Regions from separate parts of the Streptomyces sp. NPDC079167 genome, predicted to be linked through region 2. Evidence: predicted binding sites of a transcription regulator. Region 2 holds the regulator's gene; each other region holds the start of a gene.
The links. The regulator HrcA, encoded in region 2, represses chaperone genes, less so after heat shock. The targets are predictions, from matches to a motif close to TTNGCACTCNGNNNNNCNGAGTGCNAA.
Positions count from the first base shown of each region.

Region 1 (4,426 bases), on a different contig from region 2:
ACCAAGGACGGAAAGCAGACGACCCGCCATCTGACCCTGGACCAGGGCGTCGGCGGCCAGCGGCGGGCCTTCCGCGTCGGCGACGCCGTCAAGGTGCGCTTCACCGTCGAGTCGGCCCACGCCGCGTCCTCGGACAAGCAGGTGGCCATCGCCGAGATCGAGTTCTTCGGCCCGTCGAACACCGACGGGTCCTGACCCGGCCCCACCCGAACGCCGCACAGCGGCGACAACGACGACGCCGGCCCCCGGGAACGAATCCCGGGGGCCGGCGTCGTACGGATACCGCGGTACTGCTGGAGCTGCTGATCCGAGGATCAGAAGTCCATGTCACCGCCCGGCATGCCGCCCGGAGCGGCCGCGGAGGCCTTCTCCGGCTTGTCGGCGATGACGGCCTCGGTGGTGAGGAAGAGCGCGGCGATGGACGCGGCGTTCTGCAGAGCGGAGCGCGTGACCTTCGCCGGGTCGATGATGCCCTCGGCGATCATGTCGACGTACTCGCCGGTCGCGGCGTTGAGGCCGTGACCGATCGGCAGGTTGCGCACCTTCTCGACGATGACGCCACCCTCGAGACCACCGTTGACGGCGATCTGCTTGAGCGGGGCCTCCAGCGCGAGCTTCACGGCGTTGGCGCCCGTGGCCTCGTCACCGGTCAGGTCGAGCTTCTCGAAGACGGCCGAGGCCTGGAGCAGCGCCACGCCACCACCGGCGACGATGCCCTCCTCGACGGCGGCCTTGGCGTTGCGCACCGCGTCCTCGATGCGGTGCTTGCGCTCCTTGAGCTCCACCTCGGTGGCAGCGCCGGCCTTGATGACGGCCACGCCGCCGGCCAGCTTCGCGAGGCGCTCCTGGAGCTTCTCGCGGTCGTAGTCCGAGTCGGAGTTCTCGATCTCGGCACGGATCTGCTTGACGCGACCCTGGACCTGGTCGCTCTCGCCGCCACCGTCGACGATGGTCGTCTCGTCCTTGGTGATGACGACCTTGCGAGCGGTGCCGAGCAGGTCGAGACCGGCGTTCTCGAGCTTGAGGCCGACCTCCTCGGAGATGACGGTGCCACCGGTGAGGATGGCGATGTCGCCGAGCATGGCCTTGCGGCGGTCACCGAAGCCCGGAGCCTTGACGGCGACGGACTTGAAGGTGCCACGGATCTTGTTGACGACCAGGGTCGACAGAGCCTCGCCCTCGACGTCCTCCGCGATGATCAGCAGCGGCTTGCCCGACTGCATGACCTTCTCGAGCAGCGGAAGGAGGTCCTTCACGTTGCTGATCTTGGAGTTGACGATCAGGATGTACGGGTCGTCGAAGGACGACTCCATACGCTCCATGTCGGTGGCGAAGTAGGCCGAGATGTAGCCCTTGTCGAAGCGCATACCCTCCGTGAGCTCGAGCTCCAGACCGAAGGTCTGGGACTCCTCGACGGTGATGACGCCTTCCTTGCCGACCTTGTCCATCGCCTCGGCGATCTTGGCGCCGATCTCGGTGTCGGCAGCGGAGATGGAGGCCGTCGAAGCGATCTGCTCCTTGGTCTCCACGTCCTTCGCCTGCTCCAGCAGAGCGGCGGAGACGGCCTCGACGGCCTTCTCGATGCCACGCTTCAGAGCCATCGGGTTGGCACCCGCGGCGACGTTGCGCAGGCCCTCGCGGACGAGCGCCTGGGCGAGAACGGTGGCGGTGGTCGTACCGTCGCCGGCGACGTCGTCCGTCTTCTTGGCGACCTCCTTGACCAGCTCCGCACCGATCTTCTCGTACGGGTCCTCGAGCTCGATCTCCTTGGCGATGGAAACACCATCGTTGGTGATCGTGGGCGCGCCCCACTTCTTCTCGAGGACGACGTTACGGCCCTTGGGGCCGAGGGTGACCTTGACGGCGTCGGCGAGCTGGTTCATCCCGCGCTCGAGACCGCGCCGTGCCTCCTCGTCGAACGCGATGATCTTGGCCATGTGAAGTGGTCCTCCCGGACAGGGGTGGATTCTCCGGACCGAGTGGCGCCCGCGACGGACGGCCAGCGTGCTCAGTGGTTCCTTGCCCCACCGGGCCTGCGGGCCTCACCGGCCCGGTCCAAGTTTCTGTCACTCTCACCTGGAGAGTGCTAACGCCAATGATTAGCACTCGACCCCTTCGAGTGCAAGCGTCCCCCTCGGATGTGGACAACCTCAAGGCGTCCGGGGAGTGACGCGGACGCACGTGAGGCCCGTACCCCCGGCCGGGGTACGGGCCTCACGTGCGTGAGTAGTGTCGTCGGACGACCGCGCCGAGCTCAGCCGACGGCGAGCTTGACCATGTCCGCCTGGGGCCCCTTCTGGCCCTGCGAGATCTCGAATTCAACTCGCTGACCCTCTTCGAGGGTGCGGTACCCGTCCATCTGGATCGCGCTGTAGTGGACGAAAACATCCGCACCACCGTCGACCGCGATGAAGCCGTACCCCTTCTCCGCGTTGAACCACTTGACGGTGCCCTGAGCCATGCCTAACTCCCCTATTACTGGCCCTTGCACGAGCGCCGCACTTCGCGGGCCCGGGTCAGAACTCACCCTCCGACAGGAGAGGGTGGCGTGCGCCGGAACGCGTCGACCGCGGCCGAATGTATCTGCCCAACTGCCCTCTGCAACAGGTCAATCGGACGAGAATTCTGGGCACAGGCGACTGCCCGCAATGGGGGAATTCATAGGATTCCAGGGCAAGTCGGGCCTGACAAAGGCCACTTATGCCGCAAGGAGTTCACTTACTTTGGCTGCTTCTTGTCGCGGCCGGGCGCATTCTCATATGCGGGCGGCACGGGCAGCTGCGGGGACTTCCCCAACTGTACCGTGCTCAACCATGCAGAATGGCCCCCTCCGCTTTCCGGCGGAGGGGGCCACTGGGCTCACGTCATGCGGTCGGGCGCCGAAAGGCCCCGGGCGGTCAGCCTCCGGCGACGGCCGGAATGATCGACACACCGGCGCCGTCCGGGGTGACCGCGTCCAGGCCGCCCTCGAAGCGCACGTCGTCGTCGTTGACGTACACGTTGACGAAGCGGCGCAGCTTGCCCTGGTCGTCCAGGACACGGGCACCGATGCCCGGGTGGTTCTGCTCCAGGGACGCGATGACCTCGGAGAGGGTCGCACCCTCGGCCGGGACCTCGGCCTGACCGCCCGTGTAGGTGCGGAGGATGGTGGGGATACGGACCTTGACGCTCATGTGGGTGCCTTCCTTCGGTCTCGGGTGTCAGTTGGCGGCGGCGAGGCCCGCGTCGCGGAACGCGTCCAGGCTGGGCCGGATCGTCGCCGACAGGCCGGTCGTCGGGGCGACCGCGTCGAGCGTCTTCAGTCCGTCACCGGTGTTCAGGACGACGGTGGTGAGGGACGGGTCGAGCAGGCCGGCGTCGATCAGCTTCTTCGTCACGCCGACCGTCACCCCGCCCGCGGTCTCCGCGAAGATGCCCTCGGTGCGGGCCAGCAGCTTGATCGCGTCGACGACCTGCTCGTCGTTCACGTCCTCCACCGCGCCGCCGGTGCGCCGGGCGATGTCCAGGACGTAGGGGCCGTCGGCCGGGTTGCCGATCGCCAGGGACTTGGCGATGGTGTTCGGCTTCTGCGGACGCACCACGTCGTGGCCGGCCTTGAAGGCGGTGGAGACCGGGGAGCAGCCCTCGGCCTGGGCACCGAAGATCTTGTACGGCTTGTCCTCGACGAGACCGAGCTTGATCAGCTCCTGCAGCCCCTTGTCGATCTTCGTGAGCTGCGAGCCGGACGCGATCGGGATGACGAGCTGGTCGGGCAGCTGCCAGCCGAGCTGCTCACAGATCTCGTACGCCAGGGTCTTGGAGCCCTCGCCGTAGTACGGCCGGAGGTTGACGTTGACGAAGCCCCAGCCCTCGCCGAGCGGGTCGCCGATGAGCTCCGAGCAGAAGCGGTTGACGTCGTCGTAATTGCCCTCGATGCCGACCAGCTCGCCGCCGTACACCGCGGCCATGACGACCTTGCCCTGCTCCAGGTCGTGCGGGATGAACACGCAGGAGCGGAAGCCGGCGCGGGCGGCGGCGGCGCCCACCGCACCGGCGAGGTTGCCGGTGGAGGAGCAGGAGAGGGTGGTGAACCCGAAGGCGCGGGCGGCCTCGACGGCGATGGCGACGACACGGTCCTTGAAGGAGTGCGTCGGGTTGCCGGAGTCGTCCTTGACGTACAGACCACCGGTCACGCCCAGTTCGCGGGCGAGGTTGTCGGCCTTGACCAGCTTCGTGAAACCGGGGTTGATGTTGGGCTTGTCCGCGACATCGGAGGGAACCGGCAGCAGCGGCGCGTAGCGCCAGATGTTGTTCGGGCCCTCGGCGATGCGCTTCTTCAGCTCTTCGGGGGAGCCGCTCGGCAGGTCGTACGCCACTTCGAGCGGCCCGAAACAGGACGCACAGGCGAAAATGGGACCGAGCTCGAAACGCTCGCCGCATTCGCGGC
Region 1 is NZ_JBFBLO010000006.1:255,173-259,598, forward strand. It holds gene AB0P41_RS15435 (zinc ribbon domain-containing protein) at 1-195, shown strand, start outside; gene groL (chaperonin GroEL) at 315-1,937, opposite strand; gene AB0P41_RS15445 (cold-shock protein) at 2,255-2,461, opposite strand; gene AB0P41_RS15450 (MoaD/ThiS family protein) at 2,898-3,173, opposite strand; gene thrC (threonine synthase) at 3,201-4,426, opposite strand, start outside.
Region 1: groL (chaperonin GroEL) is a predicted target of HrcA. The motif match lies at 2,100-2,126, and genes of this name have one in related genera.

Region 2 (4,426 bases):
GTGAAGGAGACCACCGGGACCGGATCCTCCAGCAGGATCGCGATCTTGGCCTCGTAACCGTCGTCGCCGCTGGAGTCCGGGTCGCCGAGCGGGGTCTCGTACCAGGAGGCCTCACCGGCGAGCTGCTCGCGGTAGACCTCGACGGCGCTGGGGTCGGCGACCAGCGGCTGCGGCATGAAGAGGTTGACGCCGAAGGACCCGCCGGTCATCCGCCTGAGCTGCTCGATTTCGTTGTACATCCCGTCCGCCGTCTTGTAGCCGGCGGCGAGGAAACCGAGCCCTCCGGCCTCGGAGACGGCGGCGGCCAGCTCCGGGCGGGAGACGCCTCCCGCCATCGGGGCCTGCACGATCGGGTACCGGCAGAGATCGGTCAGCGCCAAGGACATGCCCGCATCGTGCCACGTCCCGCGGATCGTGCCGAATCAGCCCCTTTCACACGGCGGAGGACCGCCGCACGCACCGCACCGCCCGCCGGTACGGGACCGGCGGGCGGTGCGGTGACAGGGTTCAGCGGCCGTTGAAGGCGTCCTTCAGACGGGAGAAGAGCCCCTGCTGCCCGGGCTGGAACTGGCCGGTGGGCCGCTCCTCACCACGCAGCTTGGACAGCTCCCGCAGGAGGCGCTCCTGCTCGGGGTCCATCTTCGTCGGGGTCAGGACCTCGACGTGCACGATCAGGTCGCCGCGCCCGCCGCCACGCAGGTGCGTGATGCCGCGCCCGTGCAGCGGGACCGACTGGCCGGACTGGGTGCCCGGCCTGATGTCGATCTCCTCCAGCCCGTCGAGCGTCTCCAGCGGCACCTGGGTGCCGAGCGCCGCGGCCGTCATCGGGATGGTGACCGTGCAGTGCAGGTCGTCGCCGCGCCGCTGGAACACGGCGTGCGAGACCTCGTGGATCTCGACGTACAGGTCGCCGGCGGGGCCGCCGCCGGGGCCGACCTCGCCCTCACCCGCGAGCTGGATCCGGGTGCCGTTGTCGACACCGGCGGGGATCTTCACGGTGAGGGTGCGCCGCGAGCGGATGCGGCCGTCACCGGCGCACTCGGGGCAGGGGGTCGGCACGACCGTGCCGAAGCCCTGGCACTGCGGGCAGGGCCGCGAGGTCATGACCTGGCCGAGGAAGGACCTCGTGACCTGGGAGACCTCGCCGCGGCCGCGGCACATGTCACAGGTCTGCGCGGAGGTGCCGGGTGCGGCGCCCTCGCCACTGCAGGTCGTACAGACGACCGCCGTGTCGACCTGGATGTCCTTGGTCGTGCCGAAGGCCGCCTCGTTGAGGTCGATCTCCAGACGGATCATGGCGTCCTGGCCGCGACGGGTCCGCGAACGGGGTCCGCGCTGCGCGGCGTTGCCGAAGAACGCGTCCATGATGTCGCTGAAGTTGCCGAAGCCGCCGGCTCCGAACCCTCCCGCGCCACCGCCGCCGCCCGACTGGGACAGCGGGTCGCCACCGAGGTCGTAGACCTGCTTCTTCTGCGGGTCCGACAGCACCTCGTAAGCGGCGTTGATCTCCTTGAACCGCTCCTGGGTCTTCGGATCCGGGTTGACATCCGGGTGCAGCTCGCGTGCGAGCCGACGGAATGCCTTCTTGATCTCGTCCTGAGATGCGTCGCGGCGCACGCCTAGTACGGCGTAGTAGTCCGTGGCCACTTACGAATCCGCCAGGATCTGTCCGACGTAACGTGCCACTGCGCGTACCGCTCCCATCGTTCCGGGGTAGTCCATGCGGGTCGGTCCGACCACGCCGAGTTTGGCGACTGCCTCGTCGCCCGAACCGTAGCCGACCGCGACGACGGACGTGGAGTTGAGGCCCTCGTGGGCGTTCTCGTGCCCGATCCGTACGGTCATGCCTGAGTCCGTTGCCTCACCGAGCAGCTTCAGCAGCACGACCTGCTCCTCCAATGCCTCCAGCACCGGCCGGATCATCACAGGGAAGTCGTGCCCGAAACGGGTGAGATTGGAGGTGCCGCCGATGATCAGCCGCTCCTCCGTTTCTTCGACCAGAGTCTCCAGGAGGACGGAGAGGACCGTCGATACGGTTCCCCGGTCCTCGGTCTCGAAGGACTCCGGCAGGTCCTGCACCAGCCGCGGGACGTCCGCGAAGCGTCGTCCGACGACCCGGCTGTTGAGCCGGGCCCGCAGATCCGCCAGTGAGGTGTCACCGAACGGCGCAGGACAGTCGATCATACGCTGTTCGACCCGGCCCGTGTCCGTGATCAGGACGAGCATCAGGCGGGCCGGAGCCAGCGACAGCAGTTCCACGTGCCGGACCGTCGACCGGGTCAGCGAGGGGTACTGCACGACGGCGACCTGCCTGGTCAGCTGCGCGAGCAGCCGGACCGTGCGGCCCACGACGTCGTCGAGGTCGACCGCGCCGTCGAGGAAATTCTGAATGGCCCTGCGCTCCGGCGACGACAGGGGCTTGACGCCCGCGAGCTTGTCGACGAAGAGACGGTAGCCCTTGTCCGTCGGAATGCGTCCCGCACTCGTGTGCGGCTGGGCGATGAAGCCCTCGTCCTCCAGCACCGCCATGTCGTTGCGGACAGTCGCCGGGGAGACCCCGAGGCTGTGCCGCTCCGTGAGCGCCTTGGAGCCGACGGGCTCCTCGGTGCCGACATAGTCCTGGACGATGGCGCGCAGCACTTCGAGTCTGCGTTCGCTGAGCACCGCGCACACCTCCAGCTGTGGTTCTTCGGCGTCTGCCTGGCACTCTGTGCATTCGAGTGCCAGCAATCCCCCCGGTCAGTGTACGGGGGCGGGGTGGGCCCGGGGCAAGGGCGACCGGCCACGCCGTCGTGGGACCGCGCAGGTCGTTGCCGATAGCGTCGTCGTATGGACGTCTCTTGGGAAGAGTTCGGCTGGGAGCGGTTGGGCAACAGTACGGGGCGGCGGCGCCTCCCCGTCTGGGACGCGACCGCCGCGCTGGTGGCGGGGCCGGACGGTGCGCTGCTCTACGACACCGGCGCGACGCTCCGCGAGGGGGCCGGACTGCGCACCCAGGCCGAGGGCCTGCTGGGCCGCAGGGTGACACATATCGCACTGAGCCATCCGCATTTCGACCATGTGCTGGGCACCGCCGCCTTCTCCGGGGCGGAGGTCTACGGGGCGGTCGGCACGGCGGAGCTGCTGGGGCGGGGCGCCGATGAGCTGCGCGCCGACGCGATGCGGCACGGGATGAGCGAGGCGGACGCCACGGCGGCCACGGACGCCCTGGTGGCCCCGCGGCACCAGGTGAGCGGCGAGTGGACGCTCGATCTCGGCGGCGGCTTCCAGGTGCTGCTGGCCAATGTGGGGCCCGGCCACAGCGGCCATGATCTCGCGGTGCTGGTGCCGGGCTCGCCCGTCGTGGTGCTCTGCGGCGATCTGGTCGAGGAGTCCGGCGAACCGCAGGCGGGCCGGGACGCGGTCCCCTCCCACTGGCCGGCCGCGCTGGACCGGCTGCTGGAGCTGGGCGGCGAGGAAGCGCTGTACGTGCCGGGACACGGGGCGGTGGTGGACGCGGCGTTCGTCCGGGCGCAGCGCGAGCACCTGGCGGTCCGGTTCGGCGTGTCGTGAACGCTGCCCCGATTATCGTGCTGCCATGCGCAGCTACCAGCCGGATCTGACTCCGCCGTGGAAGAAGTCCACCCCCGCCCCCGAGGTCCCCGCCGAGCCCGATCTGGTGGTCGAGGAGGTCGTCTCCGGCTTCTGCGGGGCGGTGATCCGGTGCGAGAGGACGGCCCAGGGGCCGACGGTCACCCTGGAGGACCGCTTCGGCAAGCACCGGGTCTTCCCCATGGAGCCGCGCGGCTTCCTGCTGGACGGCAGGGTGGTCACCCTGGTGCGCCCGTCGGCCGCCGGCCCCGCCCGGCCCACGCGTACGGCCTCCGGTTCGGTGGCGGTGCCCGGGGCCCGGGCGAGGGTCGCCCGGGCGGGCCGGATCTATGTGGAGGGGCGGCACGACGCCGAGCTCGTCGAGCGGGTCTGGGGCGACGACCTGCGCATCGAGGGCGTGGTCGTGGAGTACCTGGAGGGCGTCGACGACCTCCCGGCGATCGTGCGGGAGTTCGCGCCCGGTCCGGACGCCCGGCTCGGTGTCCTGGTCGACCATCTGGTCCCCGGCTCCAAGGAGTCCCGCATCGCCGCCCAGGTCACCGACGCGGACGTGCTGGTGGTGGGGCACCCGTACATCGACGTCTGGGAGGCGGTGAAGCCGTCGTCCGTGGGCATCCCCGGGTGGCCGGCCGTTCCTCGCGGCCAGGACTGGAAGACGGGCGTGTGCCGTGCGCTGGGCTGGCCGGAGAACACGGGCGCGGCCTGGCAGCACATCCTCTCCAAGGTCGGCTCCTACAAGGACCTGGAGCCGCAACTGCTCGGCCGCGTCGAGGAATTGATCGACTTCGTCACCCTTCCTTCCTGATGTCCCGCGACGGTTGAAGAGGATCCGGTA
Region 2 is NZ_JBFBLO010000001.1:475,331-479,756, forward strand. It holds gene AB0P41_RS02275 (nitronate monooxygenase) at 1-386, opposite strand, end outside; gene dnaJ (molecular chaperone DnaJ) at 508-1,647, opposite strand; gene hrcA (heat-inducible transcriptional repressor HrcA) at 1,648-2,664, opposite strand; gene AB0P41_RS02290 (MBL fold metallo-hydrolase) at 2,830-3,552, shown strand; gene AB0P41_RS02295 (DUF3097 domain-containing protein) at 3,578-4,396, shown strand.

Region 3 (4,426 bases), on a different contig from region 2:
CGCGGCGCGAGGGGCCTTCAGCGCGGCTCCGGCCGCCCAGGAGAGCGGCGGTGAATAGGCCTCCGGGTCGAAGATCCTGCCGCGCCCGCCGCGTCTGGCGGGGTCGACGAAGACCGCGTCGTACGGGGAGGTGTCGACGTCCGTGACATCGGCGCACCGCACCTCGACGAGGTCCTGGAGGCCGAGCGCCTCGGCGTTCGCACGGGCGACCTGGGCGGTGAGCGGGTCGCGGTCCACCGCCAGGACCGAGATGCCGGCCCTGGCCAGGGCGATCGCGTCCCCGCCGATGCCGCAGCAGAGGTCGGCCACGCTCCGTACGCCGAGCTCCGCGAACCGCCCGGCCCGGTAGCCGGCGACCGAGGTGCGGGTCGCCTGCTCCACGCCGTCCGGGGTGAAGAACATGCGGTACGCGTCCGCCGGCCCGAACTTCGCCACCGCGCGCTGACGCAGCCGGGCCTGCCCGAGCGCCGCCGACACGAGGGCGGCGGGGTGGGTGCGGCGCAGCCGGGTCGCCGTCGCCAGCTCCCGGGCGGGGTCGTGGTCGCGCAGCTCGTCGAGGAGAGCCGCGCCCTCGGAGGTGCGGAGGGCGGCGAAGGCGGCGAGCGGGCCGGCCGGGTCGGCCTGATCGGCAGGGGGGAGGGCGTTCACCGGTCCATTGTGAGCCAGCCGGGGGACCCGGCGGGCCGCCCGGAGGTGTCGCCGGAGGCGGCCGGTGGCCCGATGGCAGGATGCGGCGCCATGCAGCTAGTACGACAAAACGACAAGAAAGCCCCCAAGCGGCACAGACCGGTCTGCGCGGTCCTGGTCGCCCTGCTGGTCGGTGCCGCCGCCTCCGGGTGCGGCGACGGTGCGGACGAAGGGGCCGCCGAGCGGCAGAAGCCGGTGGCCGGGCAGCCGGGAGCCGCCGCCGCGCAGGCCGGCCCCGCCGCGGCCGAGGCGAAGGCGAAGGCCGAGGCCGAGGCCGAGCGGCTGAAGCAGTCGGTCGCCGCCCGTACCGCCGTCGCGAGGAAGTGGGGCCTGGCCAAGGTCCCGCTCGTCGCACCGGCGCCACCGGCCGAGAAGCCGCACATCACCACCCGCAAGGGCTTCGAGGTCGAGGGCGGGGAGGATCTGCCGCCGGTCTTCACCACCGTGCCGACCGAGGAACGGGTCGTCTTCCTGACGATGGACGACGGCGCGGAGAAGGACCCCGAACTGCTGCGGATGATGTCGGAGCTGAAGATCCCGTACAGCGCCTTCCTCAGCGACTACGAAGTCAGCGACGACTACGGCTACTTCAAGGACATGCAGGCCCGGGGCGTCACCCTCAGCAACCACACGCTCAACCACCGCTATCTCCCGGGTCTCTCCCGGGAGGAGCAGCGCCGGGAGATCTGCGGCTCCCAGGACAAGATCGAGAAGCACCTGGGGAAGCGGCCCACCCTCTTCCGGCCGCCGTACGGCAACTACAACGGCGACACCCTGCGCGTCGCCAAGTCCTGCGGCATCAAGGCCGTGCCCCTGTGGGCCGCCGAGGCGTTCCCCGATCACATGGAGTGGCGCGAGTGGGACCAGGACCTGCGCCCCGGCGACATCATCCTCACCCACTTCCGGGGCCGTGAGGACTGGAACGGCTCCATGGCCGACATGATCCGCAACGTCATGAAGACGGTCACCGACAAGGGATACGCCGTGGCCAGACTGGAGGATTACGTCTGACGGGCGGTCGTCCGCACCACGTCCGACGGACGGTCGTCCGCCGTACGGAACCCTGTGGAGATCTCCCGCGTTGTCCGGGCGTGCGCCGGTCCCACGGCGCCACGCGAGGGTGGTGAATTGGCACTCCGCTTGACCGAGTGCTAATCGCGGTCATAGTGTCAGTGCTGGCACTCCCCGATGGAGAGTGCCAGCACAACCGCGCGACAGGGCAGGTCCGGCACCCGCGACGACGGATCGGTCTGGTCGCCACCCCACAGACTGTTAAACCCCGTGAGATCTCCGAAGGGGGAGACCGGATCGTGTCGACCACCAGCTCCAAGGTTGCGATCAAGCCGCTTGAGGACCGCATTGTGGTCCAGCCGCTCGACGCCGAGCAGACCACGGCTTCCGGCCTGGTTATTCCCGACACCGCCAAGGAGAAGCCCCAGGAGGGCGTCGTCCTGGCCGTGGGCCCGGGCCGCTTCGAGAACGGCGAGCGCCTTCCGCTCGACGTCAAGACCGGCGATGTCGTTCTGTACAGCAAGTACGGCGGCACCGAGGTGAAGTACAACGGCGAGGAGTACCTCGTCCTCTCGGCCCGCGACGTTCTCGCGATCGTCGAGAAGTAGTTCACCCACGTTTGCTTCTGTTCTGCGCCCCTGGCCCCCTGCGAGATAACTAGCCGGGTGGCGAGGGGCGCAGTTCGTTTGAGAGGGAAGATCAGCCCATGGCGAAGATCCTGAAGTTCGACGAGGACGCCCGTCGCGCCCTTGAGCGCGGCGTCAACAAGCTTGCCGACACGGTGAAGGTGACGATCGGTCCGAAGGGCCGCAACGTCGTCATCGACAAGAAGTTCGGCGCCCCCACCATCACCAACGACGGTGTCACCATCGCGCGCGAGGTCGAGCTCGACGACCCGTACGAGAACCTCGGTGCCCAGCTGGTGAAGGAGGTGGCGACCAAGACCAACGACGTAGCGGGTGACGGCACCACCACCGCCACCGTGCTCGCCCAGGCCCTCGTCCGCGAAGGCCTCCGCAACGTCGCCGCGGGCGCGTCCCCGGCCGCCCTGAAGAAGGGCATCGACGCCGCCGTGAAGGCCGTGTCCGAGGACCTCCTCGCGACCGCCCGCCCGATCGACGACAAGGCCGACATCGCCGCCGTGGCCGCGCTCTCCGCGCAGGACCCGCAGGTCGGCGAGCTCATCGCGGACGCGATGGACAAGGTCGGCAAGGACGGTGTCATCACCGTCGAGGAGTCCAACACCTTCGGTCTGGACCTCGAGTTCACCGAGGGCATGGCCTTCGACAAGGGCTACCTGTCCCCGTACATGGTGACCGACCAGGAGCGTATGGAGGCCGTCCTCGACGACCCGTACATCCTGATCCACCAGGGCAAGATCGGCTCCATCCAGGAGCTGCTCCCGCTGCTGGAGAAGGTCATCCAGGCCGGCGCCTCCAAGCCGCTCCTGATCATCGCCGAGGACGTCGAGGGCGAGGCGCTCTCCACCCTCGTCGTCAACAAGATCCGTGGCACCTTCAACGCCGTCGCGGTGAAGGCCCCGGGCTTCGGTGACCGCCGCAAGGCCATGCTCGGCGACATCGCCACCCTCACCGGTGCGACCGTCATCGCCGAGGAGGTCGGCCTCAAGCTCGACCAGGCCGGTCTGGACGTGCTGGGCACCGCCCGCCGCGTCACCGTCTCCAAGGACGACACGACCATCGTCGACGGCGGGGGCAACTCCGACGACGTCAAGGGCCGCGTCAACCAGATCAAGGCCGAGATCGAGTCCACGGACTCCGACTGGGACCGCGAGAAGCTCCAGGAGCGCCTCGCGAAGCTGGCCGGCGGCGTGTGCGTGATCCGCGTCGGTGCGGCCACCGAGGTGGAGCTCAAGGAGAAGAAGCACCGTCTGGAGGACGCCATCTCCGCGACCCGCGCCGCGGTCGAGGAGGGCATCGTCTCCGGTGGTGGCTCCGCTCTGGTCCACGCCGTCAAGGTCCTCGAGGGCAACCTCGGCAAGACCGGCGACGAGGCCACGGGTGTCGCGGTCGTGCGCCGCGCCGCCGTCGAGCCGCTCCGCTGGATCGCGGAGAACGCGGGCCTCGAGGGCTACGTCATCACCTCGAAGGTCTCCGAGCTCGACAAGGGTCAGGGCTTCAACGCCGCGACCGGCGAGTACGGCGACCTGGTGAAGGCCGGCGTCATCGACCCGGTCAAGGTCACCCGCTCCGCCCTGGAGAACGCCGCGTCCATCGCGTCGCTGCTGCTCACGACCGAGACCCTGGTCGTCGAGAAGCCGGCCGAGGAAGAGGCCGACGCCGGTCACGGCGGCCACGGCCACAGCCACTAGTACGGCTCCGCAGGACAGCGAGGCCCGGTACCCCCGTCGCGGGGGCACCGGGCCTCGGTGCGTTCTCCGTGCTCGCCTACTGAGGTCCGTAACTCCGGCCCGCGCGGGAGGTGACCCCGCCGAGGAGACTGCGGGGCGTCAGCTTCACCAGACCCATCAGCGCCTTGTAGCGCGGGTCCGGGATCGACACCGACCTGCCCCGGGCCAGGTCCTCCAGGGCCGCGGCCACCAGCTTGTCCGCGTCGAGCCACATCCAGTCCGGGATGTTGCCCGTCCCCATCCCGGCACGCTCGTGGAACTCGGTCCGTACGAAGCCCGGGCACAGCGCCATCAGCCGCACCCCCGAACCCGCCAGGTCCTTCGCCGCGCCCTGGGTGAACTGGACGACCCAGGCCT
Region 3 is NZ_JBFBLO010000014.1:61,901-66,326, reverse strand. It holds gene AB0P41_RS26790 (methyltransferase domain-containing protein) at 1-648, opposite strand, end outside; gene AB0P41_RS26785 (polysaccharide deacetylase family protein) at 739-1,698, shown strand; gene groES (co-chaperone GroES) at 1,998-2,306, shown strand; gene groL (chaperonin GroEL) at 2,405-4,030, shown strand; gene AB0P41_RS26770 (SDR family oxidoreductase) at 4,107-4,426, opposite strand, start outside.
Region 3: groES (co-chaperone GroES) is a predicted target of HrcA. The motif match lies at 1,816-1,842, and genes of this name have one in related genera.